3 regions of the Vibrio breoganii genome follow, and region 3 is predicted to be linked to each of the others. Evidence: riboswitches for the same ligand, from Rfam matches in the RefSeq annotation. Region 3 holds a riboswitch; each other region holds the start of a gene.
What was found. A riboswitch is a leader RNA that binds a small molecule or an ion and turns the genes downstream of it on or off. The one in region 3 is predicted to bind thiamine pyrophosphate.
Positions count from the first base shown of each region.

Region 1 (10,691 bases), on a different replicon from region 3:
ACAGGGCATTAAGGCACAGCCAAAATCCGGTGCGTTAAGATACAGCGCAGCATTGTCGTTGTTGCGCCAAGGCAAAAATAGTCAAGCCACTCAATATCTGCAGCAAGCGACAGAGGTTGAGCCCGACAATGCACAGTATTGGTATCTGTATGGCTTGTCGTTGGAATCGACAAGCGTGTCGCAGGCATCAAAAGCACTGGATAAAGCCTTTAGAGTCAGCGGTAACCCTCAGCAACTCTACGCTCGATGCGAGATGTTAGTGAAATACAGCAAAGACTCGAGTATCGAGTTCCAAGCGCGTCAATGCATCACTGAGCTTGAGAAATATGCCCCGCCAGAGGTGATTAAAGGATTGCGAGCTAAGCTATAACGACGAACCTGTATAACCATTAGTTATGTTTATCTTGCGTAGAATAGAGATATTCGATGTTTGAGGATGAATTATGAGTGCGTCACAAGAAGCGGTTGCAGCGTTAGTCTCTCAGGTAGAGCAGTCTGTTGTTGGACAGCGACACGTTGTTGAGTCTTTAGTGTTAGGTTTACTAACTAACGGTCATGTATTGCTAGAGGGACTTCCGGGAACCGCAAAAACCCGCTCAGTGAAGGCACTAGCGGATGCACTGCACTCATCCTTTGGCCGTATTCAATTTACCCCCGACCTGTTGCCCTCGGATGTCACGGGCACTGAGGTCTATCAAGACGTTGCGGATGGTTCGGGCAAGAGTAAGCCACAACTGCACTTTCAGCCAGGTCCTATCTTTAACAGTATTGTGCTGGCGGATGAAATAAACCGCGCACCCGCTAAGGTGCAGGCCGCGCTTCTAGAAGCAATGGCAGAGGGCACCATTACTGTGGGTGACGAGACGCATCAACTGCCTGATTTGTTCATGGTATTGGCGACACAAAACCCCATCGAGCAAGAAGGGACATACCCTTTGCCCGAGGCGCAAATGGACCGTTTTATCTTAAAGGTAACGGTGGATTATCCTGACGATGATGCTGAGATGGACATCATGCGCTTGGTACGCTCTGAAGAGACCTCAAGCAATACTCAATCACAACAACAAAACATAACCTCGATCGATCCCGTGCACGTGCTTAAGGCAAGAGAAGAAATTGCCAAAGTCGAGGTATCGGAGATCGCTGAGCGTTATATCGTTGCCCTAGTCATGGCGACGCGAAATCCAGATCGCTACCCTGAATCAAATCTCTCGCGCTGGATTCAAGTTGGCTCAAGCCCACGTGCGACTATTGCTCTTGATAAGTGTTCACGAGCGTATGCTTGGTTAAAAGGAAGAGAGTACGTGCAGCCGGATGATGTTCGAGCAGTTGCTCATGGCGTACTTGGGCACCGACATACTCAAAGTTATGACGCACTGGCAGAAGGGATTTCTGCGAAGCAGATAGTCGATGAGCTTCTTGATACCGTAGCCATCGGCTAGTCGCTTTGCGGAGGTAACACTATGAAATCAGCTCAACGTGAAACCGGTGATGCTCGAATCTATTGTCAATATGCTCGCTTAGTTCAACTGCAAGGGCAGGTGGGTGCTTTCTCCTTTTTACCCCAATTGAAGGCGGGCACTATTTTGTCTGGCCGCCACCAATCCCTGTTTCGTGGCCGTGGATTAAATTTTGAAGAGCTGCGTCACTATCAAAATGGCGATGATATTCGCAACCTTGATTGGAAAGTCACAATGCGCACAGGTAAGCCGCACGTGCGCGCCTACACAGAAGAAAAAGACCGCAACGTTATTTTGTGTGTTGATCAGCGCTCTAGTCTGTTCTTTTCCTCTATCGAGGTAATGAAATCGGTCGTTGCTGCCGAGATTGCGGCTTTGAGCGCTTGGCGAGTGCTTAAGGACAGTGATCGAGTGGGCTTTGTTATCGCAAGGCCGGATAGCGTTGATTGGTACAAGCCGCAGCGAAGCCGCTCCCATTTGTTACATCGACTACATTGCCTTGCCGAAGCTAATCAGTCTCTTAACGTTTCCTCTCAAGATAGTGAATCGGCTTCATTTGGGCAGTTGATGTCAGTCATTACCCGCGTGGCAACCAAAGGCTCTACCGTCATAGTGCTTAGTGATTGGCATGGGGCAAAGGAGTCAGATGTTGATAGGTTGCAGCAGCTTCAGGCCCATAATGATGTGCTAACGGTATTGATCTCTGACCGACTTGAAGAAGAACTTCCTTCTCGCTCTAACTGGGTAATGGGAGACGGTACCCATCAGCTTAATATCAGTGAATCTGCAAAGCTCAAGCAAGCGAACCTCGGATTAAAGCAACATCAAGAGCTCAAAAAGAGTCAGCTGGTACGTTTGATGGCCGCAAAAGGGCTGCCTTTGATTCATCTAGATACATCAGGCAATCATCTAGAGCAATTTAAGCGTGGTATGGGAGTACATCGATGACGGTACATACGCCACCGCAAAGTTATATGTTGCGTGATATTGTCGAGGTTGCTGTGGCACCGTCAGTGAGTTGGATGCCGCAAACCATAGGTTGGAAAGTGGTCACTGTCATTGCATCGGCCTTTGCTATCGTTTGGACCTATAAAAGCTTGCAGCGTTGGTGGGGCAACCGATATCGGCGCGAGGCCATAGCCAGCCTGGGTTTACTGGTACAGGCGTGCAAAACCGCACAAGAGGCAGATAAAGCCTATCGTCAGCAAATATCTCAAGATGTGTATAGCGTTTTAAAGACAGTGTTGTCGGCGGTTAATCCGCAAGCACGACCGTTATATGGGCTGCCTTTTCTGCAATCTCTTGATGCTCAGACTAAGCCTGGCCTTGATGTATTTGCAAGTCAATGGTCGCACTGGCCACAATCTTTGCTTGTGCAGCAAAACGCCCTTAGCAAGACGGAACTCTTGGCCTTGATTATTGATAGTCAGGCATGGGTGAAGCAACATCTAGCCCTAGCTCAAACTGTATCAGGGGAGATGAGTAATGCTTGATTCTTCTCTGGAGCTGTTGCATCCCTATTGGTTATTGGCTCTGCCTTTACCGCTACTAGTGCACTGGCTCATTCCGGCCTATCGCACTAAGCAGTCTGCCATAAAGGTGCCTTTTTTTGGCGTCTTGCTCAAGGCTTTAGGAGAGTTGCCGAGCGAGGGTGCCAGTCAATTACGTCCTTCCTTGTGGCAACGATGCATCTTGGTGATGTCATGGTGTTTAGTGATCTTTGCCTTATGTAAACCGACGATTCTCGGCGAACCTCAAACACGTGAGCGCTTAGGGCGTGATGTGATGGTCGTCGTGGACTTGTCTGGCTCTATGGCTGAGCAAGACTTCACTTCGCAAACGGGTGACAAAATCTCTAGGCTGGATGCGGTAAAAGAGGTGCTAGAAACCTTCGTCGAATCAAGAAAAGGCGACCGATTAGGGCTTATCTTATTTGGCGATGCGGCCTTCATTCAAACCCCCTTTACTGCTGACCAAACGGTATGGCTAAACCTTTTGCAGCAAACCGATGTTGGGATGGCAGGCGCTAGCACCTATCTGGGTGATGCTATAGGCTTGGCTATCAAGGTGTTTGAAAACAGTGCTCAAGCGAGTGCAGAAGGGGCACGTGAAAAGGTCGCGATTGTGCTAACCGATGGCAATGATACGGGAAGCTTCGTTGAGCCAATCGATGCCGCTAAGGTTGCCAGTGCGAAGGGGGTGAAGATCCATGTGATTGCCATTGGCGATCCCGCCACTGTGGGTGAACAGGCCTTGGATATGGACACCATTTCTCGTATTGCTTCAGAAACCGGTGGTGAGGCATTTGAGGCTCTAGATAGAGAAGCGCTGGCCCGAGCGTATGAAGAAATTGGCGAGCTTGAGCCTCAACTCTATGAGAGCTCGACCTATCGGCCTAAAACCAGCGTGCATGCCTACCCAATTATGCTGGTGGTTGCCCTGTACTTGCTGGCCTTCATAGTCAGCACAGTGAAACGAATGGCGAGAATTAATACCAACGAGATACAAGAGGAGAGAACGGATGTTTGATTCTCTTTTGTGGCAACAAGTGTTTACTCAATTTCATTTCATTAGGCCGCTATGGCTCCTTGCTCTTGTCCCGCTAATGGCCGTGGTCTATCTGCGTTGGAAGCATGAGATCGTTGGCAGTTGGCAAGCCTTGCTGCCAGATCATCTAAGAAAGCCTTTGACCATCGGCGATATGGGGTGGCGAAAGCAACTGCCTCTAAAGTTGCTATTTGTCTCTATGCTAATGGCCATTATTGTCTGCGCAGGGCCTACTTGGCAAAGAGCGCCATCACCTTTTGGTGAAGACAAGGCATCACTACTGATTGCGTTGGATAACAGCCCCTCAATGCTCAACGAGGACTTACCACCTAGTAGGTTAGAGCGTTCAAAGCAGAAGGTGCAGGATCTCTTAGCGCTTCGCGGTGGCGGGCAGACAGGCCTAGTGGTGTATTCGGGCACAGCCCACCTTGCCATGCCAATGACCAAAGACAGTTCTGTTTTCGCTCCTTTCTTAGCCGCCATTGAGCCTAGCATTATGCCTGTCGAGGGAAAGAAAGCGGACAGCATCATAGCGCTTATCGATGAACAATTAGCGAGTGATAAAGCGGGCACCGTACTTCTTATTAGTGATGGTATTACACCAAACAGCCTCGAACCACTTGCCCAATACTTTAATCAAAGTCGACATCAACTGCTTGTTCTAGCCGCAGGCAACCAGCAAGTGCAAAGCAGTAACCCAATGGACCTCAACTCGTTAAAGCAATTAGCGAGTGAAAGCGGTGGAAGCATAGAGGTGATCTCCATTGATGATGCCGATATCAACGCATTAAATCGAAAGATTGAACGTCATATGCAGCTCAACAATGAGTCAGCAATGCCATGGCAAGACATGGGGTATTACTTGCTAGTGCCTATCGCTTTATTGCTGCTGTTTTGGTTTAGAAAGGGTTGGCTGGTTCAATGGGCGCTGCTGTTTTGTATTTTCACGCCTGCTCTGTCTGTGAATAACGCTTATGCATCACTCGAGATGCACAAAGCCGAATCAACAGAGACTCGCATGGAAGTCACGCAGTGGGACAAAGTTTCTCAAATGTGGGCCGATCTATGGCTGACACCAGACCAGCAAGGGCAGTGGCACTTTAATCGACAAAACTATCTTGAGGCGGCGATTCATTATCAAGACCCGCTTCGTAAGGGCATCGCCTATTACTATGCTGGCGAGTTTAAACAGGCTCATGCGCAGTTTCTAAATGCAGACTCAGCCCTGTCACTGTTCTATGCAGGCAATGCGTTGGCGAGACAGCGTGAGTACCTTAAAGCTAGGGGTTTGTTCGCCTATCTACTCAAGCAAGAAAAATGGGATTTATCAGAACAACTGACCACGGATGTGGAGCATAACTTGAAAGCGATGCAGGCCATTGTTGATGAGGTGAACCGGCTCAGTGAGAGTCAGGCTGGCACCACTGATGGTCCTGAAGACTCCATGGAGCTTGGCGAAAAGCCACAAACAGGGGATGGCGCTGAAGACCAAGCGGTGGCGGCAATGATGCTAAAAGAGACGCTCAATGCCAATGAAATACTGGGCAGTGATGAGCTTGCTGATAAGTGGCTACGTAAGGTGGAGTCCGACCCTAAGTTCTTTTTAAGAGCGAAGTTTCAAATTGAGTTAATTAATCGTCAAAGTGAGGAGCCAAGTCATGCGAAATAACGGTTGGCGTCTTATCTTCATCGCTTTCATGTTTATGGCGTTTTCGACAAGTAGCCTTGCCAATGACATAGCGCAGTTGCAACGCAGTGGCGGGGTGCAGATAAAGAGCTGGTTGAATGATCGTCAAGATATCAAACAACCAGAGCAGGTCACTATCAATGAGCAGCTCACCCTATATATAGAGGTATCGACACCGCGCTGGTTTTCCGGCGGGACTCGAATTGGTGGCATTGAAATACCGGATGTCATAGCCAAGCAGCGCTCCCAACTAGCGGTTAATTACGCAGAGAGGCGAAAGGGCGCGACCTGGTCAGTACAGTTATGGGAGGTTGACCTATATCCGCAGAAGAGCGGAGAGTTTGTTATCCCACCGCTTGCGGTGCAGGTACAAGTCTCTATTGATAGCGGCGAGAATGTGAAAGGCAACCTCTACACTGAACCGTTGCGATTTACGGCTAGCCTGCCAAGCGGACTATTGACGGAAGAAACGCTGTGGATTAATAGCCCTAAGGCTGAAATAAGCCAGCAGTGGCAGCAGTCTAATCAAGAACTCAAAGCCGGTGATACCATTACCCGCACCATTAGCGTTGAGGCAACAGATACCTTATCGGTGTTGTTACCTCCAATAATGGCTACCGATAGCGTGAATAGAAGCAATCGCTATCAAGCGTATGCAAAGCCAGTCAGGTTATCGGACACGCAAAATCGAGGTCAGTATCAAGCTCAGAGAGTCGAAGAAGAGGTCTATGTACTGCAAACTGGCGGAGAACTCTCCTTTCCTGAGTACTCCATTTCTTGGTGGGATTCAGACAAAGGTGAGTTGCGTGAATTGAGACTTGAGGGGCAGTCTTTTAAGGTGTCTCATACCTTCTCTTCATGGGTGCGCTATTATAAAGATAACTTACTGATTACATTGTTTGTTTTTATCTCAGTTATTGGGTTTTATTTGGCGTTAAAACGCTATTATAAGAGCCAACCTAAGCCTGCTTGGTGGCTGTTTGTTCAAGAATTGAAGTTAGGTAATGAACAGCGAATCCGTGCCTGTTTGTATGCGAGATTACGCTCTCAATCGGGTGACTTACAATTGAGTGCATTGTCGAGCAGTGCTGATTGGCAAATACTAGCGAAGCAAATTCAACACGAGAAGATTTCTTTTATTAAGGGATGCTCTCTATGGCGAGAAATAGGAAGACTGGCTAATCAAAAAAATGAGCAAAGGAAATCGCATTATCTCGCTTTGCCCCAATTGGCGAGGCTAAATGAGCGCTACAAAGGCCCTAAATCTTAGCTTTGGGGTAAACACAATAGGAACCTATGAAAAGTACTGAGCTAAATTTAATCCCTTTCTTTGTCGCAGTGTACGAAGAAAGCAGTATGTCTAAAGCCGCCAATCGTCTTGGGGTCAGCCAGCCTGCGGTCAGTAAGTCTTTAAAGCGCCTACGAGAGATTTATGACGATCCTTTGTTCCACAGAAGCCCAACAGGGGTCACGCCTACGACCTTTGCTGAGGACATCTATCCTGCATTGTCTGCATCGTTTAAGAACTTCACTTCTACTCTATCCGCGACTCGGGATTTCGATCCCAAGATATCGGAGCGCATTTTTTCAATAGCCTGCATGACGCCCATTGCTTATCAGTTGATGCCTGAACTTTTACTTAAGATTAAGTCAAAAGCACCCAACATAGACCTTGAGGTACACCCTCTATTTACGGAAGATCATGAATCTGATTTGCGTTTGCAAAGATATGATTTGGTGATTGATATGAAGCCGCTAGAAAGAACGTCACTTAAGGTCGTTAAATTGGGAAGAGAATCCATCAAAGTGATTGCTCGAGAAGGGCATCCAAGGCTGTCAGGGGAGATAACGGTAGAAGAGTTCTTACAGGAAGGGCATGTCGCAGTGTCGCGCTGGAAGAGCCGAAGTGCATTGTTGTCGAGTCACCACTTTCAAGATCTCAACAAGCGAAGGATTGTTTATCGTTCCCCTGGGGTATTAGAGATGCTGCCGGTGGTATGTAAAACGGATTACATCGCTCTTTTCCCTGCCTCAGCCATTGATACTATGGCAAAGCACTATCCGATCCAGAGTTTAGAGACCCCATTTCTAGATATTTCTGAAGATATTTGCATGCTCTGGCACCCAAGTAGAACCACAGAAAATGGCCATAAATGGTTACGAAGCCAAGTGCAGTCAGTGTCAAAGGTGATCTTTAAAGATTAGCGTGATGAAGAGAAAAGGCCCACTTGGTATTATCACTCCATAGGGCCTGCTGACCTTTTGCGGTTGAATTTTGCTCGGCCAGAAGCCATTTAATCAAGGCGAGTGGCTTGCCGCCTAGTCATCTAAGCAAAAGCCGCTTAACGACGAGTAAATGGCTTCTGGCCGAGCCCTTCTGGCCGAGCCCTTCTGGCCGAGCCCTTCTGGCCGAGCCCTTCTGGCCGAGCCCTTCTGGCCGAGCCCTTCTGGCCGAGCCCTTCTGGCCGAGCCCTTCTGGCCGAGCCCTTCGGGTAGCGTTTGTTGGGCATTTCTACCGCGTTAGTCCCATTTCATGTGGAACCACCACACCTAAAAGTGACTGCCTTGTATAAATACCCAACAATTCGCTACAAAAACAACCGCAAAAGGTCAGCAGGCCCTTAAAATACCAAGAGGGTCGTTAGTCTATATGTTATAGGCTATGCCAGCGTTTACCCGCTTCGAATCCTACGAGCGACGACATACGTTCTAGGTATATCGATGGAGTGCACTGGGTGTTTTCTTGCGCTTCAGTGAACTGGTTAAAGAAAGATTTGTAGATAGTGAACATATCTTCGTTTGTACCAGTAATCGCTGTTTCTCTTGCTAGCTTTCTCGCTTTTTGAGTCAGGTAGCTCTCAATTACGCTTGATTCGCCACGCAGTAAAGCGTGTTTGTTGATCCAGCCTAACTCGCCATTTGCGATGTCAGTAGTGATAGAGCTTTTAAGCAATGATAGTTTGGATGTATCCATTGATGCATTCCTACTTAGTAATAATCAAAAGACCACTTTTTCAGTACGATTGGGCATAGTTTATGAACAAGGGTGTTGAAAAAGATCGGCGCATCCTAGATCCAGAATCGCAGTTCGTCCACAAAAATCACACTAATTTACACTTATACCCATAAAGTAGTATGCGATTGATTTAGCAGAGTAATCTGCATCTTTTCTTCGTCGAAAAGGGATTGTATACTCGAAAATACTTGTCGGAGTGCCATAAGGCTGAGACCGTTAACTCGGGATCCGTTGAACCTGATCAGGCTAATACCTGCGAAGGGAACAAGAGTAGAGATCACACCACCACAGATCTCTATCCCCAGATCATAGCTCTATCTGAGTTATGGTCTTTCTTGTTGCATCCATCCGCCAAGCATTTGATAACCCTTAATTAATAGGAAAAATGCTATGTCGACACGTAAACAAGCAAGGCTAGACGCGAAACACTTTATTGATTCTTTGTCTGTTGAGCCATACCCCAATTCCACTAAGTGTTATATCCAGGGATCGCGGGCTGATATTCAGGTGCCAGTTCGTGAAATCGCCCTTGGAGACAGTCTAGTGGGAGGCACTAAAGATGTGCCTATTTTCCAGCCCAATGAACCCATCCATGTCTATGACACCTCCGGTGTATATACAGACCCAAACCACGCCATTGATCTTTATAGCGGATTGCCAAAACTAAGAGAGCAGTGGATAGAAGAGCGCGGTGATACTGCGTTATTGGATGAGGTGAGCTCTGTGTATACGAAGTCTCGCTTGCAAGACGACACCCTTGATGATCTGCGCTACGGCAATCTTCCACGTATTCGTCGAGCAGACGAGAATCAGTGTGTCACCCAGCTCCACTATGCTCGAAAAGGCATTATTACCCCTGAAATGGAGTACATCGCTATTCGAGAGAATATGGGCAGGCAGAAATTTGCCGATGAACAGTTAAATCAGCAGCATCCGGGGCATAACTTTGGCGCAAACTTGCCTAAAGAGATCACCCCTGAATTTGTTCGCAAAGAAGTGGCTGAAGGACGCGCGATCATCCCTTCTAACATCAACCACCCAGAAGCTGAGCCTATGATCATTGGCCGCAACTTCCTGGTTAAGGTGAACGCCAATATAGGAAACTCGTCGGTCAGTTCATCCATTGAAGAAGAGGTTGAGAAACTGGTGTGGTCGACACGTTGGGGCGCCGATACGGTGATGGATCTATCCACTGGACGAAATATCCATGAGACTCGCGAGTGGATACTGCGAAACAGCCCAGTTCCTATTGGCACGGTGCCAATGTATCAAGCATTAGAAAAGGTCAACGGAGTAGCCGAGAATCTGAATTGGGAGGTGATGCGAGATACCTTGATTGAGCAAGCCGAGCAGGGCGTGGATTACTTCACCATACACGCAGGCTTGTTATTGCGTTATGTGCCAATGACGGCCAAACGCGTCACTGGCATTGTCTCTCGCGGTGGCTCCATCATTGCTAAGTGGTGTTTAGCTCACCATCAAGAAAGCTTTCTATACACACACTTTAGAGAGATCTGTGAGATCTGCGCCAAATATGACGTGGCATTATCGTTAGGAGACGGTCTGCGTCCAGGCTCAATCGCCGATGCCAATGATGAGGCGCAGTTCGCTGAACTGCGCACGCTAGGAGAGCTAACAAAGGTGGCTTGGGAGTATGACGTACAGGTGATCATCGAAGGCCCAGGCCATGTGCCTATGCATATGATTCAAGAGAACATGCAGGAGCAACTTGAGCATTGTCATGAAGCGCCGTTTTACACGCTAGGCCCGCTGACCACAGATATTGCACCGGGTTACGACCATATTACCTCGGGTATTGGCGCCGCTTTGATAGGTTGGTACGGCTGCGCCATGCTTTGCTATGTGACACCGAAAGAGCATTTGGGTTTGCCTAACAAGGAAGACGTTAAAACCGGTCTCATCACCTATAAACTGGCGGCGCATGCAGCGGATTTGGCGAAAGGGCACCCTGGTGCTCAGA
Region 1 covers NZ_AP024865.1:973,544-984,234, reverse strand. Annotated here, with positions in the region: gene OCU35_RS17385 (multiheme c-type cytochrome) at 1-370, shown strand, start outside; gene OCU35_RS17380 (AAA family ATPase) at 444-1,442, shown strand; gene OCU35_RS17375 (DUF58 domain-containing protein) at 1,464-2,408, shown strand; gene OCU35_RS17370 (DUF4381 domain-containing protein) at 2,405-2,953, shown strand; gene OCU35_RS17365 (vWA domain-containing protein) at 2,946-3,989, shown strand; gene OCU35_RS17360 (VWA domain-containing protein) at 3,982-5,676, shown strand; gene OCU35_RS17355 (BatD family protein) at 5,666-6,964, shown strand; gene OCU35_RS17350 (LysR family transcriptional regulator) at 6,991-7,899, shown strand; gene OCU35_RS17345 (hypothetical protein) at 8,348-8,668, opposite strand; TPP riboswitch at 8,893-8,991, shown strand; gene thiC (phosphomethylpyrimidine synthase ThiC) at 9,101-10,691, shown strand, end outside.
Region 1: linked by a shared signal. The riboswitch ahead of thiC (phosphomethylpyrimidine synthase ThiC) and the one ahead of OCU35_RS00145 (thiamine phosphate synthase) in region 3 are both predicted to bind thiamine pyrophosphate.

Region 2 (10,691 bases), on a different replicon from region 3:
CAAACATTCTTGGGTGACTTTCTTTTTGAGGCTTTAAGAAGTAGAGCTGTGTCTATTCCTAGGTCTGGAATGTCTGCATCTTTTCTATATGAGTCATAAGTCATAGTTTGAGCATGATCCAATAATTGTGTAACCAACGTATAGTTATCAACAAATATAGTAGCTTCTATATCGGGTAGTGCACGTTGAAAGGGGTTTATGTAGTCGTTTACACCAGAAGCAATATACTTTACATACTCTCCATTAGGATTACCTTTAAAAAAACCTGAGCCCTCAAATAGCTTCTTTTGATAAATTGTTTGTGGATGATCACTAAGAATATGAATACCTAAATCGACATCTTCGTCAAGAATCATATTTTCAGACAGTTTAGTCCAATTTCTAATCTCAATGATGGCGTCAGTTTCTTGTCTAATTTTGTCAATAATATGGCGACCGAATTGTATTACAAGAGGATCTAGAATATGAATAGTAACTCGATCCACATTTTCTGGTGAAAACTCTTCTGGTTCTAGAGACTGAGAAATCTGCTCTATAGCGTTTTGGATCTTGGGTTGTATTCCCAACGCATAAGAAGTTGGCGATAACCCCTCTGCACTTCTCGTAAATAGAGGATCATCGAGTTCTTCTCGTAATTGGGCCAATACCTTAGAAATATATGACTGTGAGCGCCCGAGTTTTTTCGCTGTTCGTTGAGTCGAGTGTGTTTGCATCAAATTCAAAAACACATTCAATGAGTTGAGGTCTGTAATTCTCATTTTAACGCCAATACTATTATACATTACGTATAGATTAGCAAAAAACTAATGAAATCAATAAGATTATAGAGAATAAGTTCACTTTAATTGTCTAGTGATAATCGATATTCCTACAAGCTATAAGCCTATCAATATAATGCATAGAGATACGGATTTGGCTATTGATGAGCTAAATCCCTAGGCCTACTCAATTATAGATTTGGAAAATTATGTCAAACAATAGACTTCCATCCATCACATCGGCAGTGTCAACTAAGCAATCTTCTAATTTATCACTTTCTCGCTTAGCCATGATGACTTCTGTAGCTCTTGCTTCTTCTTTGCCAACAATGGCAAGCGCAAGTGGATTATTTCTTCAAGAAGCGGTGACTGCGAATGCAGGTGTTGCTGGAGCGGGTGATGGTGTGTATACCGAATCCGCGGCTGCTCTGTGGACAAACCCTGCAACTATGTCTTTCATGGGAGAATCATTAACGACTATTAATGTAATGGCGTTTGATCTGAAAATGAAATATATCGATGATGATGATCCTGCCGGAAATGGTGAAGGACAATCTTACCTACCGTCTATTTCTATTTTCCATGCTCATCAGGTTTCGGAAAAAGTGCACTTAGGATTGGCGTTAGGTGCAGCTGGTGGCTCAAGCTTATCTTATGGTGATGACTGGGCAGGTGCCGGTGCATTAGATTCAATTACTCTAAATATAATAGTTATTAATCCATCTATGTCCTACAAGATCAATGACCAGTGGTCTCTTGGCGGAGGTGTGCAATTTAGTTGGGCAGCACTTGAACAATCGACTGCATTAGTGACAGCAGAGCAAGATTCTGACTGGGCTTATGGGTATAACGTGGGCGTTATGTACCGCCCAACACAAGATCTAGACTTTGGGTTGAGTTATCGCTCCAAATCAGAGCACGAATTTAAAATGGACCTTAAGCCAACTCTGGGACCTATTAATTCTTTGAGCACTGAGATTGATGTACCTGAAATTATCGATCTAAGCGTTCGCTATGGCTTTAGTGAGCAACTCAATTTACTAACAAGCATTCAATATCATCGTTGGAGCCGTTGGGATGACTCTGTTCTGGATCTTGGACTTCCTGTAGGCGATGGTCTGACTATTAAGCGTGACTGGGATGATGTTTGGAAGTTCGCTGTCGGTGCTGATTACAAACTTAGTTCGGATTGGCGCTTAAAAGCCGGCTTTTCTTACGAAACATCACCGCAAGACGATCCTTCAAAGCAATGGGCTGATCTACCAGTGGGCGAGCAATATCGTTATTCGGTAGGTGCTTCGACAAATTGGGATAATGTCGGTATTGATTTCTTCTATGAGTATGCTGATCTTGGTGATGTTAAATCGGCTCAGCGATCGCTTGGTGGACCTTTGGACAATAGTGTAGGTGTTAACGGCACCTTCGACGGACGCATCCACTTCGTAGGTGTGAACTTAACTATCTAATCTAGATAAACAAAAGCAAAACATACGAAATAGCCGACTTAAAGTCGGCTATTTTTATAACTGGTCTTCAATAGGCAGAATGCCCGCCATCCATGATCCCATTCGCCTCCACACACTTGCATCGGGCTCGCTAGTCAAGGTTTCTCCATTTTCGAGATCTCGCCAAACCAAGTCACCATCTTCTATTTCCAATTTATAGGCTGACTCTATTAGCTGCGCTTGTATTTCTGATTTTGACTCTGTTACAAAGGCTTTATGATCGAGAATTACGGCCATTTCAGTGTTGATATGGGCAGACCTAGGGTCCCAGTTCATCGAACCAACGAACAAAATGTGGTCGTCAATAAGCATGATCTTGGCATGCAGACTAGAGTGACCGCTACCCGTCATTGACCACTTACTTTTTATATTGGCAGAAGCCTTTACCTCCCAGAGCTCTACGCCACCCTTAAGAAGGTCTTTTCTATATTTAGAGTACCAACCATGCACGGCATACACATCGTTAGAGGCAAGAGAATTGGTAATAATGGCTACTTTCTTACCTGATTTGACGCCATCGACAAGCAGTGCAGTACCATCCGCAGTGGGTACGAAATAAGGCGAAATAATGATAAGTTCCGAATCAACACCTTCCAAAATTAACTGTAGGTCATCGATTAATTGGCTTCCTTCGCCAACGATTTTATTGGGCCTATCATAGAGAAGTTTACCTTCGCCCCAATATAACTGCAGTTTATGCTCTCTCATCTTGGAGTAGAATTGCAGGCGGGTCATGTCATATGCTCCAGAGGTAAATTGTTCTTCAAGTTCCTCATCCACTACAAACTGTTCTACTTCTTCTCTCTTTAATTCTGTTGCACTAGAGGTAATCCAATCAATAGGAACGGCAAAATCACTGTTCCAGTACTTGTCGAATTGCTCTCCGGTTTGTTCTACCGTGTTGCCATAAATTAATAAGTCAAAATCCCCAAACTCTACTGGTGAGTGATAGGAAAAATATTCATTTCCTATGTTTCTACCACCTACAACACTAGCGACACTATCTGCGGTAAGGGACTTATTGTGCATGCGGCTGTTTAGTCGTTCGAAGTCGGCTAGAAATCCCAGACCTCTCGCCGAGCGATAGTTGTTCGGATTAAATAGTCGAACATCAATATTAGGGTGGGAGTGAAGGTAGGCAAGATTATCGTCATTGCGCTTTTGCATGTCATCTAGCAATATTCGAACCCTAACACCGCGTTCTGCTGCCTCGAATAACCGCCAAGTCATTAAGTTGCCAGTGGCATCGTCACGGTAGATGTAATATTGAAGATCTAAGGTGTGCTCTGCAGACTCAATCAACACAATGCGTGCAAGTAGCGCATCGTGACCCTTATCTAAGGGGTAGAATCCAGTATAGATTGAGGTGTCATACTCTGATTGGTCAAAGTATTGAGCTAACTTACTGTCAGCCTGATAGCCAAGTTGATGTGTGACTGACTTTGGAAGAGGAGTCTGCTGTTGAGTAGCACACCCTGAAAGGATGCCAACAAATAAAACCAGTATTAGTTTCCAATGAGCAAATGTTGGCAATGATGACTTCCTTTGTTCTCTGTTGATGCTTAATGCTTGAAAATAACTTCTTCGTTTGGCACTCGATGTCTCTCTCCGTAGATGCCTTCTTCCGTTCGCTTGCCTACGCTAACAATCATAGTGATTTCATCATTTTTACCCAAGCCAAGTAGCTTTTTAGCGCGAACTGAATCAAAGCCTTCCATTGGGCAGGTGTCATAACCTTGGTCGCGTATCGCAGTCATAAAAGTCATTGCGGCTAAAGATGTGCTTTTATGCAGGCAGACTCGTAGGTCTTGCTTGGTGACTTCTCTCAACATAGGTTTCTTAATGCCCATAAAGGTCATCATGAGCTTTCTAAGAAAACCTTTGATGCCCAAGCTGTCATTACTATAAACAAACGGAATCAGTTTTTCGTAGTACCTAGTCGCACGCTTTGCGATGTCATCCATTGGCCTGCCCGCAAAATTCTCGCGTACCTGCGCTGCATTCATTTTAGCTCTTTGCTGCCATTTGTCTGGGGTAGTAACAAAAACCACCATTTCATTGGCCGTCTTAGCTGCATTCTGCCCCATACAGTATTTCGCAAGCTCGGCACGCTTCTCTTCACTGATGACTCGATGGAATTCCCACAACTGCATGTTACTGCTGTTTGGACTCAACACGGTCAACTCCAGCGCTTGTTGTACCTTGTCGTGGTCGAAATCTGCAGTTTGATCGTACTTGCGAACGGATCGGCGAGAGTGAATTAATTCTGAAAAGGGAAGATGTTCTGACATAACAAAGACTAAAATGATTAAGGATTCGTGTTTGTAACAGCTAATTTGATATGTTTCAACAAAGTAGGGGAAATGAATGTCATTGAATATGGATGTAAAACAAGGCGTTGTGATACAAGCATTGAATATGGATTGGCTGGCCAGCCCAGCCAAAGGCGTATGGCGAAAACCATTAGAGCGTGAAGCGGCCGAAACAGGACTTGTGACCTCAATAGTTAAATACGAGGCTGGCTCTCGGTTTTCTGAGCACAGTCATCCGTTTGGAGAAGAGATCTTCGTACTAGAAGGTGTCTTCTCAGATGAGGAGGGGGATTATCCTGCGGGCACTTATATTCGCAATCCTCCTGGTAGCAAACACTCTCCATTTAGCGAGCAGGGGTGTACCTTGTTTGTGAAGCTCAATCAATTTGATAAGGCAGATAAAACCACGGTGAGAATCAATACCCAAACCCAGCTTTGGCTGGCGGGAATTGGTAACTTGGAGGTTATGCCTTTGCATTCTTTTGAGGCTGAGAACGTGGCTTTAGTAAAATGGCCGAAAGGCGAACGCTTTCAACCTCATTCTCATTTTGGTGGAGAGGAGATTTTGGTTCTTTCTGGCGAGTTCCAAGATGAGTTTGGTCAATATCCTCAATACACTTGGATTCGTAGCCCTCACCAGAGTCAACATTTCCCATTTGTCGAAGAAGACACCATTATCTATGTCAAGACAGGGCATTTATTGTCTAGACTCTGAGTTTTGTCTATTTCTAGTTTCCTACCCATACTGACTCTGTTAGTATCGCCCCATCGTATTAGTCGGGGAGCCAATAGGCTGAGATCGCAGTAGCGAACCCGTGGAACCTGATTCAGTTAGTGCTGACGTAGGGAACTAGTCGCCATTCTAGCTATAGATCTTACTGTCCATAGCACAGCAGGCCTGGTTTCCGTTCGTCTGACGAAAAGGAAATGCCTGTGTCCCAATCAAAAAAGACTCCAATTGTTCTCACTATCGCTGGCTCTGACAGTGGTGGCGGTGCTGGTATTCAAGCCGACATTAAAGCCATCTCAGCAACCGGTAGCTACGCCTGCTCTGTAATCACAGCATTGACTGCGCAAAATACTCAGGGTGTGACTGGCATTTTGCCGATTTCGGCTGAGTTTATCGAACAGCAACTTGACGCCGTATTTACCGACCTTGATGTTGTAGCGGTAAAAGTCGGCATGCTTGCTGAAGCGGGTCTTATTCAAGCGGTAGTCAGAAAACTTAAGCAATACCAACCAAGATACCTAGTTGTAGACCCTGTCATGGTGGCAACAAGCGGTGATCTTCTTCTTCAGCAATCGGCTATCGAAACTCTGAAAATAGAGCTTCTTCCACTTGCGGATGTCATCACGCCAAACTTGCCGGAAGCAGCAACGTTGTTAGGTCAGTCTCTGCCAACGACCGAGGCACAAATGAATGCGATGATTGAAGATCTTCGAGGCTTGGACTGTAAAGCGATACTGCTTAAGGGGGGTCACTTAGAAAGTGAATCTACCAGTACTGATCTTCTTATTACGCCTAATGAGGTTGAAACCTTTACCGTTGAGCGTGTGAATACGCAAAATACCCATGGTACGGGTTGCACCTTATCTTCAGCGATCGCTTCTTTCTTAGCTCAAACGGGCTCACTGAGTGAATCCGTCGCTTTAGGAAAGAACTACATTTCCAATGCCATCGCCCATGCGGATGAATTGGAAGTGGGCAGTGGTCACGGCCCCGTGCACCATTTCTACGCCTTAAACAAATAGTACAGGTTATGTCGATTCATTCGCCTATGGGCATAGTGATTGAAAACGGAAGCTTGCAGTTCTCTGATGCAAGTTCCCCCCTGTTTAGCGACCTAAATCTACGCTTTCCTGAGGGAAGCTTTAGCAGTGTGCTGGGTAAAAGTGGCTGTGGTAAAACAAGCCTACTTCGCTTGTTGGCTGGGTTATTACCTGAAGATGTGCATTGGAGTGGCTCTATTCAAAGTGGCTTTAAGCATAATCTATCAGACTCAATCGCCTATATGGCGCAGCAAGATTTGTTAATGCCGTGGCTGAATGTGCTTGAGAATGTGTGCTTTAGTGACCGCTTTAGTCAAAAAAAGCTGAATAAACAGCAGCAGGCTGAGCGAAAACAACAGGCGAGTAGATTGCTGTCTAAATTAGGTTTAGAAGGGCAGGAAGATGTTTATCCAAGACAGCTTTCCGGCGGAATGAAACAGCGCGTCGCTCTTGCAAGAACCTTGATGCAAGACAAGCCTGTAGTGTTAATGGATGAACCCTTTTCTGCGTTAGATGCCGTCACGCGCTATCGTCTGCAAGATCTTGCTTGTGAGATGCTTGAAGGTAAAACGGTGGTTTTGATTACCCACGATCCACAAGAAGCCTTACGCCTTAGCGACCATATCTATCTGATGCAATCTCAGCCAGTAGAGATTGAAACTGTGCCTGTGCCAAGTGGAGATACACCGCGCCTGATCAATGCTGAAATGGCCGAGCTTCAACAAAGCATTATCGAGCAATTGGGAGGTCGTGATGACTAAACAAGTCGTTATTCAGCAAGGCCTTACCAGCCGAGTAAAAGCAAATACTTCTCACGTGATGCGCTTGATCATCTCATGCTTGGTGGTGCTTGGCTTATGGCAGGCAACGGTATCATTCTTTGATTTACCAAGCTTTATCTTGCCTGAGCCCATTGCGGTATTTGATCGTCTTGGCAGTCGCAGTGATGTACTTCTTCAACATACGATTGTTACCTCGCAAGAGATTGTTCTAGGGCTGTTGTTAGGCCTTAGCATGGGCCTGATGTTTGCCCTACAGATGTTGCTGTTCGAACCTCTGCGCCGTTGGTTACTGCCTATATTGATTGCCTCGCAAGCGATTCCCGTTTTTGCCATTGCGCCAATACTCATGCTTTGGTTTGGCTATGGCATAGCCTCAAAGGTTGTGATGGCTGCTCTAATTATCTTTTTCCCCGTGACCACATGTTGTTATGACGGACTGCGTAATACGCCAAAGGGCTACCTTGATTTGAGCAAAACCATGGGAGCCTCGCGTTGGCAACAACTCACACAAGTTCGATTACCTGCAGCCATGCCAGCATTGGCCTCTGGTATTCGTGTGGCTGTGGTGGTTGCGCCAATTGGTGCAGTAGTGGGCGAGTGGGTTGGCTCTAGCGCTGGTCTTGGTTATTTGATGCTTCAGGCCAACGCGCGAATGATGATTGATGAGATGTTTGCGGCGCTGTTTATTCTGGCACTTATCTCGGTCACCCTTTATTTCATCACAGACAGACTACTCAACAAATTTATCCCTTGGCAGTTTGATTAACTGCCAATCTTTTAATGTCGTTAAGGAAGAGACATGACCTTGTTTAAAAATACATTCAGTGCAGTACTGGCCGGTATTGCGCTTTTAGTGAGCGCGAGTGCTTCTGCGAAGGACAAAGAGCTGACCTTGATGCTGGATTGGTTCGTTAACCCAAATCATGGCCCTATCGTGATTGCTCAAGAGAAAGGCATGTTTGCCGAGCAAGGCCTAAAGGTAACCATTCAAGAGCCTGCTGACCCAAGTGTTCCTTCAAAGCTTGTGGCTGCCAATCAGGTAGACCTCGCCATCTCTTATCAACCTTCATTTCTCATTGATGTAGCCGCAGGTTTGCCCTTGGTGTGGAGTGGTACTCTGCTGGCAACGCCGTTAAATACGCTAACCGTATTAGATAACGGCAAGATCAATTCTTTGTCTGATCTAAAGGGTAAAACCGTTGGCGTATCTGTATCGGGTACAGATGAAGCCATTATCGGCAAGATGCTGGGTAATGAAAATGTCGATTATTCAGATATCAAGATTGTGAATGTTGGCTGGGCGCTGTCTTCCTCACTAGCATCGGGAAGAGTCGATGCGATTTGGGGCGGAATGCGCAACTTTGAATCTCATCAGTTAGATCTTGAAGGCTACAAATCTAAGAGCTTCTTTCCTGAAGAGCACGGCATCCCGCCTTATGATGAGTTGATGTTTGTGGCCAATGCAAAAAACTACGATAAAGAGGCAATTCAGCGCTTTAATAAGGCTCTGGAGTTAGCCACTCAATACATAGTGAATCATCCAGAAACGGCGTGGAAAGAGTTTATCGCCTATAACCCAGACACTTTGGATAACGAGCTCAACCATAGAGCTTGGATTGATACCTTGACCCGCTTTGCTTTGCGCCCGTCGGCGGTGAATAAGCAGCGCTACGATGATTACAGTCAGTTTATGTACGACCTAAAGATCATCAAGACTATCCCTGATAGCAATAACTACCTCATTAATTTTTAAGCCAGTGTCACAAGGAAGACCCATGAAACGATTTACCTCAAAACTGTTTGCATTGCTTGCCAGTTCTACTCTTTTGCTCAGCCCATTATCGCAAGCTAAACAAACAGAGCTTACCCTGATGCTGGATTGGTTTGTTAACCCAAACCATGGCCCAATTGTTATTGCTCAAGAGCGAGGCTTGTTTGAAGCTCAAGGTTTAAAGGTGAATATCCAAGAGCCTGCAGACCCAAGTGTTCCTGCAAAATTGGTGGCGGCAAATAAGATCGACCTAGCTGTGTCGTACCAACCGACATTGACTATTGATGTGGCAGCAGGTTTGCCGCTCATTCGCAGTGGCACATTGATTTCTACACCACTCAATACTCTGATGGTTATCGATAACGGCAAGATCAACTCTGTTGCAGATCTGAAAGGCAAGAAAGTCGGCGTTGCCATTGCAGGCAATGAAGAAGCGACCATTGGCACTATGCTGCGCTCTGCGGGCCTTCAATTCTCTGATGTAGAGATCATTAATGTTGGTTGGGCACTGTCGTCGTCGGTGGCTTCTGGAAAAGTAGATGCGATTTGGGGCGGACTGCGCAACTTTGAAACCAACCAGCTTGCACTAGAGGGCTTTAAAGCCAAAGCATTCTTCCCAGAAGAGCACGGCGTACCTGCTTACGATGAATTGGTCTTTGTTGCCAATGCGAACAGCTATGACGCTGAAGCATTGAAGCGCTTTAACTCAGCGATTGAGTTAGCCACACAGTATATTGTGAATCACCCAGAGCAAGCGTGGAAGGAGTTTGTGGCTTATAACCCAGATACGCTGGACAACGAGCTAAACCGCCGCGCGTGGGAAGACACATTAACCCGCTTTGCGTTGCGCCCAGCGGCAGTTGACCGTCAGCGTTATGATAATTACGCACAGTTTATGTTTGAGAATAAGATCATCAATAGCGTTCCAAACAGCGCTAAATATTTGCCAACGTTTTAAGGTAACCCCATGAATACCCAACAACTAATCGAAGCCTGCCAGCAAGAGTGGAATAGCTACATTGAACACGACTTTGTCCATCAATTGGCGGATGGTACTTTGCAACATGAGGTATTTCTTCATTATCTAAAACAAGACTTCTTGTTTTTGAAGCAATACACGCGCGCCTATGCCTTAGCGATTTATAAAGCAAAAAGTCTTTCTCAGATGCGAAATGCGCTACCCAGCTTACACAACTTGCTTGATTCTGAGATTGGTCATCACATCGAGTTTTGTGAGAAGTGGGGCATTAGTGAACAAGAGATGGAAGCTGAAACTGAAGACTTTGGTACAGTGGCCTACACGCGCTATGTGCTCGATACGGGTAATGCGGGTGATCTGGTTGATCTCTATGCGGCACTCGCTCCTTGTGCCATCGGTTATGGTGTTATTGGCGATAATCTTGCTAAGCGTGATACAACCAAACTGGAAGGGAATCCGTACCGCAGTTGGCTTGAAATGTATTCGGGCGAAGAGTTCCAGCAAGGCGTAGTGAAGTGCATAGAGAATCTTGATCAATTAATTGCTGATATCCCGCTAGAAAGCGCTCGAGGCAAAGAATTAATCGAGGTATTTAGAACTGCGACACGCATGGAAATCGCATTTTGGGAACAAGGCTACAATTCGATTCGATGATAGTAGGCCGTTAAATAGGATTATATAAATGGATAAACAACAAATTGCCCAAAGTCTGCAAACACTTCGTGATAGCAAACCTTTGGTTGTGAACGTAACTAACTACGTAGTGATGAACAACACGGCTAACGCACTGTTGGCTATTGGCGCTTCTCCTATC
Region 2 covers NZ_AP024865.1:759,696-770,386, reverse strand. Annotated here, with positions in the region: gene OCU35_RS16565 (LysR family transcriptional regulator) at 1-758, opposite strand, end outside; gene OCU35_RS16560 (OmpP1/FadL family transporter) at 968-2,224, shown strand; gene OCU35_RS16555 (phospholipase D family protein) at 2,279-3,796, opposite strand; gene OCU35_RS16550 (nitroreductase family protein) at 3,826-4,554, opposite strand; gene OCU35_RS16545 (cupin domain-containing protein) at 4,631-5,290, shown strand; TPP riboswitch at 5,344-5,441, shown strand; gene thiD (bifunctional hydroxymethylpyrimidine kinase/phosphomethylpyrimidine kinase) at 5,503-6,327, shown strand; gene OCU35_RS16535 (ABC transporter ATP-binding protein) at 6,336-7,106, shown strand; gene OCU35_RS16530 (ABC transporter permease) at 7,099-7,893, shown strand; gene OCU35_RS16525 (ABC transporter substrate-binding protein) at 7,927-8,880, shown strand; gene OCU35_RS16520 (ABC transporter substrate-binding protein) at 8,903-9,856, shown strand; gene tenA (thiaminase II) at 9,866-10,531, shown strand; gene thiM (hydroxyethylthiazole kinase) at 10,560-10,691, shown strand, end outside.
Region 2: linked by a shared signal. The riboswitch ahead of thiD (bifunctional hydroxymethylpyrimidine kinase/phosphomethylpyrimidine kinase) and the one ahead of OCU35_RS00145 (thiamine phosphate synthase) in region 3 are both predicted to bind thiamine pyrophosphate.

Region 3 (10,691 bases):
CCATTTAAAGTGGTACGCGAGCTGGGTTTAGAACGTCGTGAGACAGTTCGGTCCCTATCTGCCGTGGGCGTTGGAAGATTGAAGGGGGCTGCTCCTAGTACGAGAGGACCGGAGTGGACGAACCTCTGGTGTTCGGGTTGTCATGCCAATGGCATTGCCCGGTAGCTAAGTTCGGAATCGATAACCGCTGAAAGCATCTAAGCGGGAAGCGAGCCCTGAGATGAGTCTTCCCTGGCACTTTAAGTGTCCTAAAGGGTTGTTCGAGACTAGAACGTTGATAGGCAGGGTGTGTAAGTGCTGCGAGGCATTGAGCTAACCTGTACTAATTGCCCGTGAGGCTTAACCATACAACACCCAAGGGGTTTTGTGGACTCAAAGTAGAACTTTGAATGTGTGATATAACTTTTAAATAATAGCTTTCCGAATTTTAAAATTTGCTTGGCGACCATAGCATTGTGGACCCACCTGATTCCATGCCGAACTCAGAAGTGAAACATAATAGCGCCGATGGTAGTGTGGGGTTTCCCCATGTGAGAGTAGGACATCGCCAGGCTTTAATTAAGTTTTTAGATTTAACGATCTGAAAGCAAATACTGGATAAGGCATTTATAAGACCTTAACTAGTAACAATTTGTGGAGAGATGGCTGAGTGGTCGAAAGCACCGGTCTTGAAAACCGGCAACCGTTAATAGCGGTTCTAGGGTTCAAATCCCTATCTCTCCGCCACATTACAAAAAACCGCTGATTCGTCAGCGGTTTTTTTGTATCTGTAGTATTTCAAATCCTCTTTTATAAACTCCCCAGTCTTTTGTCGTTATTTTATGCAATCTAAACTTTTGCACGATATGCGATGCATATGTTTGCTATGCTATCGATCTATATCACACAAAAGCACCTATAAGTGACAGGTGTAACTTTTTAAATGTAATCGTATTTTACGAAGGAGAACTAGGGAATGGGACAGCTTGCAACCCTTGGATTTATCGCAATTGGTGGTGCTTTTGGTGCTTGTTCGCGATATTTGATTTCTGAACTGTGTGTTGTATTGCTAGGGCGTGGTTTTCCGTATGGTACCTTGACGGTCAATATTGTAGGTTCATTTATCATGGGAACATTGATTGCCCTATTTGAAAATGAAGTGATTGCTGTCGACCCTTGGCGTCAAATCATCGGCCTTGGCTTCTTAGGTGCGTTAACGACTTTTTCTACCTTCTCTATGGATAATGTCCTTATGTTCCAACAAGGGGACTACTGGAAGGCTGGATTGAACATTGTGCTTAATGTGGTGTTCAGTATCTCTGCTGCAATGATTGGATTCCATTTAGTCTTCAAAAACTAACATGTCTGCTTTGTTCTTCTCGTAGTTTATATATAATGGAACTGCTTGTCGGAGTGCTGAAGTGTTAATCACAAGATGCTGAGACCGTGAATACGGAATTCGTTGAACCTGATACAGGGTAATACCTGCGAAGGAAACAAGGTGGTCACTTCGAAAAGCTATTGGGTTTCTATCTAATACTTGTACCATCAATCTATCCGACAAGCTGTGTTTTTTACAGAAGGATAGGGCGATGGAATCCCCGCTAAATAGTTATATACAATCTCCAACGATAACTCCTGCTTTTGATAAAGCGTTCTCACTTGTCGCTAGTAAGGCAACTACTGCTGGCTTTAGCAATGTGATAACTGCGATCTCTGCTGGAGACAGTTATGCTGTAGTCACTCCTAACCAAACATTTAAGCTTGTTGTTGAGACAAATGTAGAACAGCAGTTTTCTGCAACTATAGTCGATTCAGAGAATAATAAGCTTGCTTCCCTGATAGTTCTTCATGCTAAAGGGCAGGACTCAATCACTCTGAGTGATGGTAGCTCCTTTGAGTGGACATATAAACCTGAAGATTACCTGACCAGTTGTGACGACTATTTAGCATGGCTTCTCACCGCTTTGTCTTTAGAGTTCACTATTGAAGATGCTGCTCTTATTGCCAAAAGCGCCTTGCATGTTTCATGTGAAACATGGCCGAACCACATCAAATTCTTTCCTCAATTAGCCACAACCCATCAACAAGTGTCGGCTCGAAAATCGGCGCGATGCTTTGGCTTATATCCAGTGCTTGATAGGCTTGAGCTTGTCGATGAAATTGCCCAAAGCGATGTGAACATTCTCCAACTTAGAATTAAAGATCAGTCTAATGAGACGGTTTCTGAAGATGTGAGGCGAGCAATTCAGATCGGAAAACAGCGCGGAGTGGATGTTGTCATTAATGATTACTGGGAGCTGGCGTTAGAGCATGGTGCTTCTTGCATTCACTTAGGGCAAGAAGACCTAGCAGAGTTAGCTGACAGCCGTCTGTTAAGTAGTGACACAGGTTTAGGGATATCAACGCATGGGTATTATGAAATCATCAATGCGTTGCAGTACAAGCCTTCGTATTTGGCACTAGGGCACATCTTTCCTACTACCACAAAAGATATGCCGTCTTCTCCACAAGGCCTAATTAAGCTTAATTTATATCAGGCTCTCATCACCTCTATCGGTGAACAAAGAGGTGAAATACTGCCTTCCGTAGCGATTGGCGGGATTAACCTAGAGCGCGCTCCGTTAGTCATAGAGTCAGGTGTAACGAGTGTGGCCGTGGTGAGGGCGGTAACACAAGCGCACGATAAGCATGAAGCTGTTGCACAATTCCAACAACTGTTCGAACACCTCAATGAAAAAGTAAACCGATTAGAAGAGGCTTCTGATGCTGTCTGACCAGGAATTTTTGCGCTATCAACGCCAGATCATGCTTCCTGAGCTGGGAGAGAGTGGGCAGAGATTATTGCTCGATGCCAAGGTACTTATCGTTGGGTGTGGTGGTTTAGGCAGTGCAGTGGCGTTGCAACTGGCTGGCGCAGGTATAGGTAAGTTGGTGCTTTGTGATGACGATAGTGTTGAATTAAGTAACCTGCATCGTCAACTAAGCTACAGAGAATCGGACCTTGGCCAAGCAAAAGCGAAAGCGCTTGCGGGACAAATCCAACGACTCAATCCATCGATCAGTACTCGTAGTGTAAACAGACGAATGTCTTTAGATTTACTCAACATCGAAGTCAGCATGGCCGATCTCGTTGTGGACTGTAGTGATAACTTCCCAACAAGACAAGACATCAACAAGGCCTGTACCTTAAACCAAACCCCATTAGTATCCGGTGCAGCGATAGGCTGGGACGGCCAAGTTGCTTACTTTGATGGGCAACAACAGAGTGCTTGTTATCACTGCCTATATCCGTTCAGTGAGTCCAATCAAGCCACAAAATGCAGCGATGCCGGTGTCATGGGACCGAGTGTAAACATGATAGGCAGTCTTCAATCTATGCTCGCAATAAGAGCGATCACAGAACCTGAAACACTGAATACCGGCGAATTGATGGTGTTTAATGGACGAGAGATGAGCCACCAAAAATTTGCGATTGAGAAAGATGAAAGTTGCGCGGTATGTAGCGAGGGAAACAACAATGAATGAAGTAGTCGTAACTATTAACGAGAAGCCAACCAATATTGGTATGGAATCCAATCTTATCGAGGTATTAGATAAGCAAGGCATTCCTTCTGAGGGCTGTGCTATTGCGGTGAACAACAAGGTGATTCCAAAATCAAAATGGAACACTATTCAAATACAAAAAGGCGACACACTCTCTGTGTTCCGTGCGATAGCTGGAGGCTAACAATGCTTAAAATTGCAGATAAGACATTTAAATCAAGACTGTTCACCGGGACTGGTAAGTACGCTAATAACACCTTGATGGCATCTTCAATCGAAGCCTCTGAGTCTGAGTTAGTGACCATGGCACTGAAGCGTGTTGATGTATTTGATCGACAAGATGATATCTTGAAGCCACTGAATGACCTTGGCGTTAACCTTTTACCCAATACTTCCGGTGCAAAGAATGCAGAGGATGCAATTTTTGCCGCTCACCTCGCTAGAGAAGCCCTGCAGACAAATTGGCTTAAGCTAGAGATTCACCCTGATCCAAAGTACTTGATGCCAGATCCAATCGAGACATTGAAGGCTGCAGAACAATTGGTTAAGGATGGCTTTATCGTTCTACCTTATTGCCATGCTGACCCAGTTCTATGTAAGCGCCTAGAGGAAGTGGGCTGTGCTGCCGTTATGCCGCTAGGGGCGCCAATCGGTACTAATAAAGGATTGGCTTCTATCGATTTCCTGAAGATCATCATTGAGCAAGCTAACGTTCCTGTTATCGTCGATGCAGGTATAGGCGCTCCGTCTCATGCAGCACAAGCGATGGAATTAGGCGCAGATGCCGTTTTGGTTAATACCGCAATGGCTACAGCGGGCGATCCGGTTGCTATTAGTCGAGCGTTTAAGCTAGCGGTTGAGGCGGGTAGAATGGCTTACGTAGCAGGCTTAGGTGCTCAGCAATTAAGTGCGGTAGCTTCTAGCCCTATGACCGCATTTCTGGACTCTCAGTATGAGGCCAAATTATGAGTTTTGTAGATGTCTTTAAATCTACTGACTGGAGTGAGAGCTATCTATCCATTATGTCTAAGACAGCAATGGATGTTGAAAAAGCGCTAGCGAAACCTAGGCTCGATATAGAAGATTTTAAAGCGCTGATCTCACCAGCCGCAGAACCGTTTTTAGAATCGATGGCACAGCTTTCTTACCAGAGAACAAGACAGCGTTTCGGTTCTACCGTCGGACTATACGTTCCTTTGTACCTATCGAATCTTTGCTCAAACGATTGCACTTATTGTGGTTTCTCCATGAAGAATAAGATTAAGCGTAAGACGCTTGATCTGGACGAGATTGGTTTGGAGATCGATGCGCTTAAGGCAATGAAGTTTGACAGTGTTTTGTTGGTAACGGGAGAACACCAGAGCAAAGTCGGTATGGATTATTTCCGACAAGTACTTCCTGAGATCAAAAAGGATTTCAATTATCTAGCGATGGAAGTACAGCCACTGGATCAAGAACAGTATGCCGAACTAAAGACACTTGGCCTAGATGCGGTCATGGTTTATCAAGAAACCTATAACCCTTCGACGTATGCAGAGCATCATCTTAAAGGCTCTAAAACGGACTTCTACTATCGACTGGAAACACCCGATAGATTAGCCAAAGCAGGGATTGATAAGATTGGCATAGGTGCGCTTATCGGCTTGGACAATTGGCGTGTTGATAGTTTGTTTGTTGCTACCCACCTGGAATACTTAGAAAGAACCTACTGGAAGTCTCGCTACAGTATTTCTCTACCTAGATTGAGACCTTGCGAGGGAGGGGTACAACCTAAATCAATATTGAATGATAAGCAGATGGTACAACTTATTTGTGCCTACCGTCTCTTTAATCAGCACGTTGATATTTCTCTTTCTACACGCGAGTCAGCCACCTTTAGAGACAACATTCTGCCATTAGGTGTAACTACAGTTTCAGCGGCATCTAAGACCCAGCCAGGTGGCTATGCGGTCGATACTGAGGAACTGGAACAGTTTGAAATCTCAGATGAACGTTCAGCCGCAGAAGTGGAAATGGCGATCAGAAATAGAGGATTGGAACCGGTGTGGAGAGATTGGACTTCGATATACTCGGGCTAAGCGTTTCGAGCTAGATGTTTCACGTGAAACCAAAATAAAAAACCAGTGGCGCGTAACCACTGGTTTTTTTGTTCGTAACTGACTACGACGATTAAATGGCGCTCGTTGCTTGTTCAAGCCACTGTTTCACTTCGCCATCTACAAGGGGTGAAAGGTCGTTCCATACCTTTTGATGGTACGTGTTTAGCCACTCAACTTCGTGCGCAGATAATAGAGAGAGGTCAATGTTACGTGTATCGATAGGGCAGCGTGTTAGGGATTCGAAGCCTAACACCGAGAAATCGCCGGCTGTTTCAATCTCAACAACAATCTCTAGGTTTTCGATGCGAATACCAAACTCGTCGGTGCGGTAGTAACCCGGTTCATTAGACAGAACCATACCTGCTTCTAACGCTGTATCATTGTATACCTTCGCGATACGTTGTGGCCCTTCATGCACACTAAGGAAGTGACCCACACCATGACCTGTACCATGGTCGTAATCAAATCCGTTCGCCCATAAATGCTGACGCGCAAGGATATCCAATTGATGCCCTTTAGTTCCCTTAGGGAAACGAGCTTGAGCTAGGCCAATATGTCCCTTTAATACAAGAGTGAATTGTTTCTTCATTTCTTGTGTCGGGTTGCCAATTGCGATGGTTCGAGTAATGTCTGTCGTTCCATCTGGATATTGACCACCAGAGTCTACCAAGTACATGGAGTTGTCAGAAATAACACCTGGAGTAGGCTCGTTGTTGTGATTGTAATGGCACATTGCTGCATTGTGAGCGGCGGCTGAAATAGTATCGAAGCTTAGATCCGCCAATGAAGCATCTTCTTTCCTGAAGCTTTCTAACTTATCCGATAGTTGTGCTTCATTGAGAAACTCGCCTTTATCGTTTTGCTTGTCGAACCAAGACAAAAACTTAATCATGGCAACGCCATCACGAACGTGGCTGTTCTTCATTCCTTGTGCTTCGACACTGTTTTTAACCGCTTTAGGAATTAGGCAAGGGTCGGCTATTGGAAGTACTTCCGCACCCACTTGGTTAAGCACTAGCTCAAACCATGCGTTACTGGTTGCCGGATCAAGTATTACCTTGCGGCCCTTAAGGGCAGTGAGGCGAGTCTCAAGTTCTGATGGAGAGTAGACCGTAACACCCGAACCAACGTGCTCATCAAACTGAGTTGGCACACGTTCAGAATCAATAAAGAATTCTACTTCACTATTGCTATGAACAATGGCGTGAGAGAGGGCAACAGGTAAACGAGATATGTCGCTACCGCGAATGTTCAATAACCAACAAATTGAATCTAGTGCAGTAAGAACGGCGCTATCCGCTTTTTGTGCTGTTAACTCATTAGCAATTAACGTGCGCTTTTCCAGGCTACCAACACCAACCCAGTCATTCTCCATTAGACGCAATGTAGAAAGCGTAGCCTGTGGTCTATCACTCCATAATGTATCGACTGGATTGCTATCGATGTACACGAGCTCGTAATCTTCAGAAAGGGATTGCTTAGTTGAAGCCAGCCAATGACCAGAGTGCATTCTAGGGTCAATACCCACCTTGCTGCCTTTTGCGAGGTTTTGAGTGACCCAAGCTACAGGTGGAGTTTGCACAAGATGTTGATATGAATAAACATCAGCAGGGGTTTGTTTCGTTACTTGAACGGTATAACGACCATCGACAAAAATAGCCGCATCGTTAGTTGAGATTACTGCTGCTCCTGCTGATCCTGTAAAGCCAGTCAGCCAGTGTAAGCGTTCATTATGCTCTGGAATGTATTCACCAAGAAATTCATCTTCATGAGGAACAATGAAGGCGTCTAATCCATTTGTACTTAACCAGTTGCGAAAATCTGCAACACGGCTTTTTATCTGAGCTGGCATAATCTCTCCTTTTCGTTACTACCTTTATGCGCATGGCGATTAAGCTACTCTTTTTAAGGCCTGTGTGCAATTTCAGAGTGCGGAAAATGACGTTGCATATCGCAAATGAAAACTGTTCTAGTTACGGTAAAAAGAGTATATTCTATATACAGACAATATTTCCGTCCCACCGCGAGTTTTGATTTCTTCAAAACACAACAAGTTCTTATTGAAGTGAAATAATATGGCATTAACGACTTATGAATTAGCTCGTATAATGGAGCAGATGGAAGAGTCTCCTGAAAAAGTAATGTATGGCAAATTACTGAGGGAGCTAGGCAATCAAAGTGAAGAAAGAATTAGAAGTGCAGCAAAACAATTACCCTTGCACACTCTAAAAGACATCGTTTATCAGTTTCAAAGAGTCATTGAATCTCGAAAGGGTGAGCAAGTTGACTTACTCGCGCAAGAACTCGTAAAAGATGGTATCTCTATCGAAGACTTAAAAGCATATATGAATAAATAAGCTCCTATACAGGAGCTTATTATCATTATTATTGTTTGAACCGCTTCGCCAGAATATGATCGGCAGATAATATTCCTGCTCCCCAAATTAGGTTAATTAAGATCATTAAACCCCATAGTTGATGATCATAAAATCCTTTTTCCCACAGAACGGGATAAGACACCACGGCCATGATATTGAATATGAATAATATCGCTGCAAATGGTCGTGTAAATAAGCCTAGCGCGATAAAAATAGGAACGATAAGTTCAGTTGCGGTTCCTACATAAGCCGCGATTTCCCAAGGAAGAATAGGCACCTGATATTCGTATTCGAATAAAAAGAGGGTACTGTCCCAGGTTCCTATCTTCACCAGTCCTGCATTAAAGAAAACCCAAGCAACCCAAAGTCGACAGAAAAGCAAAAGGGCGGGTACTGCTAGGCCTTGAAGGTTCTCAACGATCCCTTCATAAGCTCGGTATTTGGATTGGATTGTACTGTTCATATCAACTCCTTAGCTGTGCAAAGCCGGCGATCAGCATTCGATCTACCAATGACGGTATAGAAGGAAGTTGCTGTTCGTTGATTTGTGATAACGGTTGCTGGCTTTCGATCGCTCTCAACAACAAAAAGTCATTGTGTTCGAGCTGATGGAAATGAAGGTGTCCATCGGGCGTTGCTTGAACGTAACCATATTGTAGTTGGTTGAGTTGCAACTCATCGAAAGTGTTTTGGTCAATGGCCTCGATAAGGTCGAATATCGAGTAATTTGATTCAAAGCTGCGGACGCTGGCTTTAGAAACTAAGTGTATATTTTGTTGCTGTTGGTCGCTCAACTGGCTCAGCGCTGCAAGGGGTTGGTGCTCATTCTCTATCGCGTTGTGAAGAGTCAGTTTAAGTTCATCAGCTAAGGCTTCAAACCTAGCGATCTCTGTGATGTAAGGGGCCGCCTCAATAACTTTTGGAAATGTCGATAGGGTTTGCTCAAACCCTTGCCCATAATCGGATACGTTGCCGCTTAATGAGGGCGTATTCAGTACGTGGGATCGTGCTATCTGTTCAAAACACTCTTCACCCACCAAAGCTAATGTGTAGGGGTACATGGCCTTCAGGACATCAGTAAAACTATGCACCACATTGTTTCGATAGATTTGAATGCGCTGTTCATCAGTGAAGTGGTCGCTGTGAATGTGACAGTCAGACACCTCTCCTTGGTAGACTAAGGAGCGGGCAAAGTTACTCTGCAGTTGAGACAGGCTGATCATGAGGCTTCCCTCATATCAGAAAACTGCTTTGCAATCACAGATGCTTTTTCGGCTTCGCCTAATAGTACCTCTGGTGACGGAATATCCATGTCCCATTCTATTAGGGTGGCAGTGTTTGGGTTGGATTGACTCCATATACGATATAGTTCCCACACCTCATCACACACCTTGGTACTGTGTGTATCAATCCATATCTTTGAGTTTTGTATTTCTTTGACGGTAAACCCAGCAAGATGAATCTCTTGAACCGCTTGTCGGTTGATGGCATTCAGGTAATGAAGCGCATCAAAGCCATGGTTTAATGAAGAAACATAGATGTTATTTAGGTCGAGTAGCAGTTGGCATCCAGAGCGTTGTTGTACTTCGTTTAGAAAGTCCCACTCTGAAATGGTGGAATGATTGAAGCGTAGATAACTGCTTGGGTTTTCAATTAACAGCGGGCGCTTGATGGCATCTTGTACCTGAAGCACATTTCGAACAAACACCTCTAGAGCTTCTTCTGTATAGGGAAGAGGGAGCAGGTCATTAAAATGCACACCGCCATTTTGACTCCAGCTTAAGTGGTCCGAGACCAGTGAGGGTTCGATCTCATCAATCAAATTTACCAAAGACTGTAGATGGGATTTATCTATTTCTCCCACTGAACCAAGGGAGAGTCCTACGCCGTGGCAAGAGATTTGATGCTGCTGACGAATGCTTCTAAGCTGCTGTCGTGCGGGGGCGTTGATTTCGAAGTAATTCTCACTATGCACCTCTAACCAAGACACGTGACCAGGGTTATGCTCAAAGAAGTTGAGATGAGGATGACGTAAACCCACCCCAATACTGTTATGAATCCCTGCATTGTGCATCGTTGTACTCTCCGAAAATTTGCGAAAAAGAGGGGCACGTTTAATAGGTGTGCCCCAGACCTTAAATCTAATTCGTCGCTAGATTACGAAGATGATGTACTACCACCGGCTAGCTTGTCACAAAGCCCTTTAGGCACTACGACAAAGGCGTCTTTTTGGTGATCTTCTTTTGATGTACCCGCACACGAACTTGTTTTCGTTGCGCAGTCATTTTTACCTGCCTTTGATACGCCGTAGCATTTCTCTTTCTCAGCCGCCACTGCATGTGTTGCAGTCAGCATGGTGCCACCTAGAGCTAATAAACCAGTAACTGCCGCTGTAACTGCAAGATTAGACTTTTTCATAATTTCATCCTCGATATGATTCTAAGTTGTCTGAGCAATCGCGGGTTAATGTTAACGGTTTGTTGCGAATGCCTGTTAAATAGGACGGGTTGGATCACGAAAATCTTTCAAAAAAATACAACAAAATGAAGGTTTCAATATAGGTTATTGAAAATTAAGAGGAATTAATTTTTATTTTTCTACGAATAAACGACAGAAACACAGGTTAGAGATTGTACCTGTAACCCTGTATACTGAGCTTTAATGTATAAATAAACAGTAATTGATTGGA
Region 3 covers NZ_AP024864.1:29,760-40,450, forward strand. Annotated here, with positions in the region: rRNA gene OCU35_RS00125 (23S ribosomal RNA) at 1-347, shown strand, start outside; rRNA gene rrf (5S ribosomal RNA) at 438-553, shown strand; tRNA gene OCU35_RS00135 (tRNA-Ser) at 636-726, shown strand; gene crcB (fluoride efflux transporter CrcB) at 956-1,339, shown strand; TPP riboswitch at 1,379-1,492, shown strand; gene OCU35_RS00145 (thiamine phosphate synthase) at 1,572-2,756, shown strand; gene OCU35_RS00150 (HesA/MoeB/ThiF family protein) at 2,746-3,507, shown strand; gene thiS (sulfur carrier protein ThiS) at 3,500-3,709, shown strand; gene OCU35_RS00160 (thiazole synthase) at 3,712-4,494, shown strand; gene thiH (2-iminoacetate synthase ThiH) at 4,491-5,603, shown strand; gene OCU35_RS00170 (aminopeptidase P family protein) at 5,695-7,476, opposite strand; gene tsrA (H-NS-like global regulator TsrA) at 7,700-7,981, shown strand; gene OCU35_RS00180 (DoxX family protein) at 8,010-8,465, opposite strand; gene OCU35_RS00185 (HvfC/BufC N-terminal domain-containing protein) at 8,467-9,225, opposite strand; gene bufB (MNIO family bufferin maturase) at 9,222-10,076, opposite strand; gene OCU35_RS00195 (BufA1 family periplasmic bufferin-type metallophore) at 10,160-10,420, opposite strand.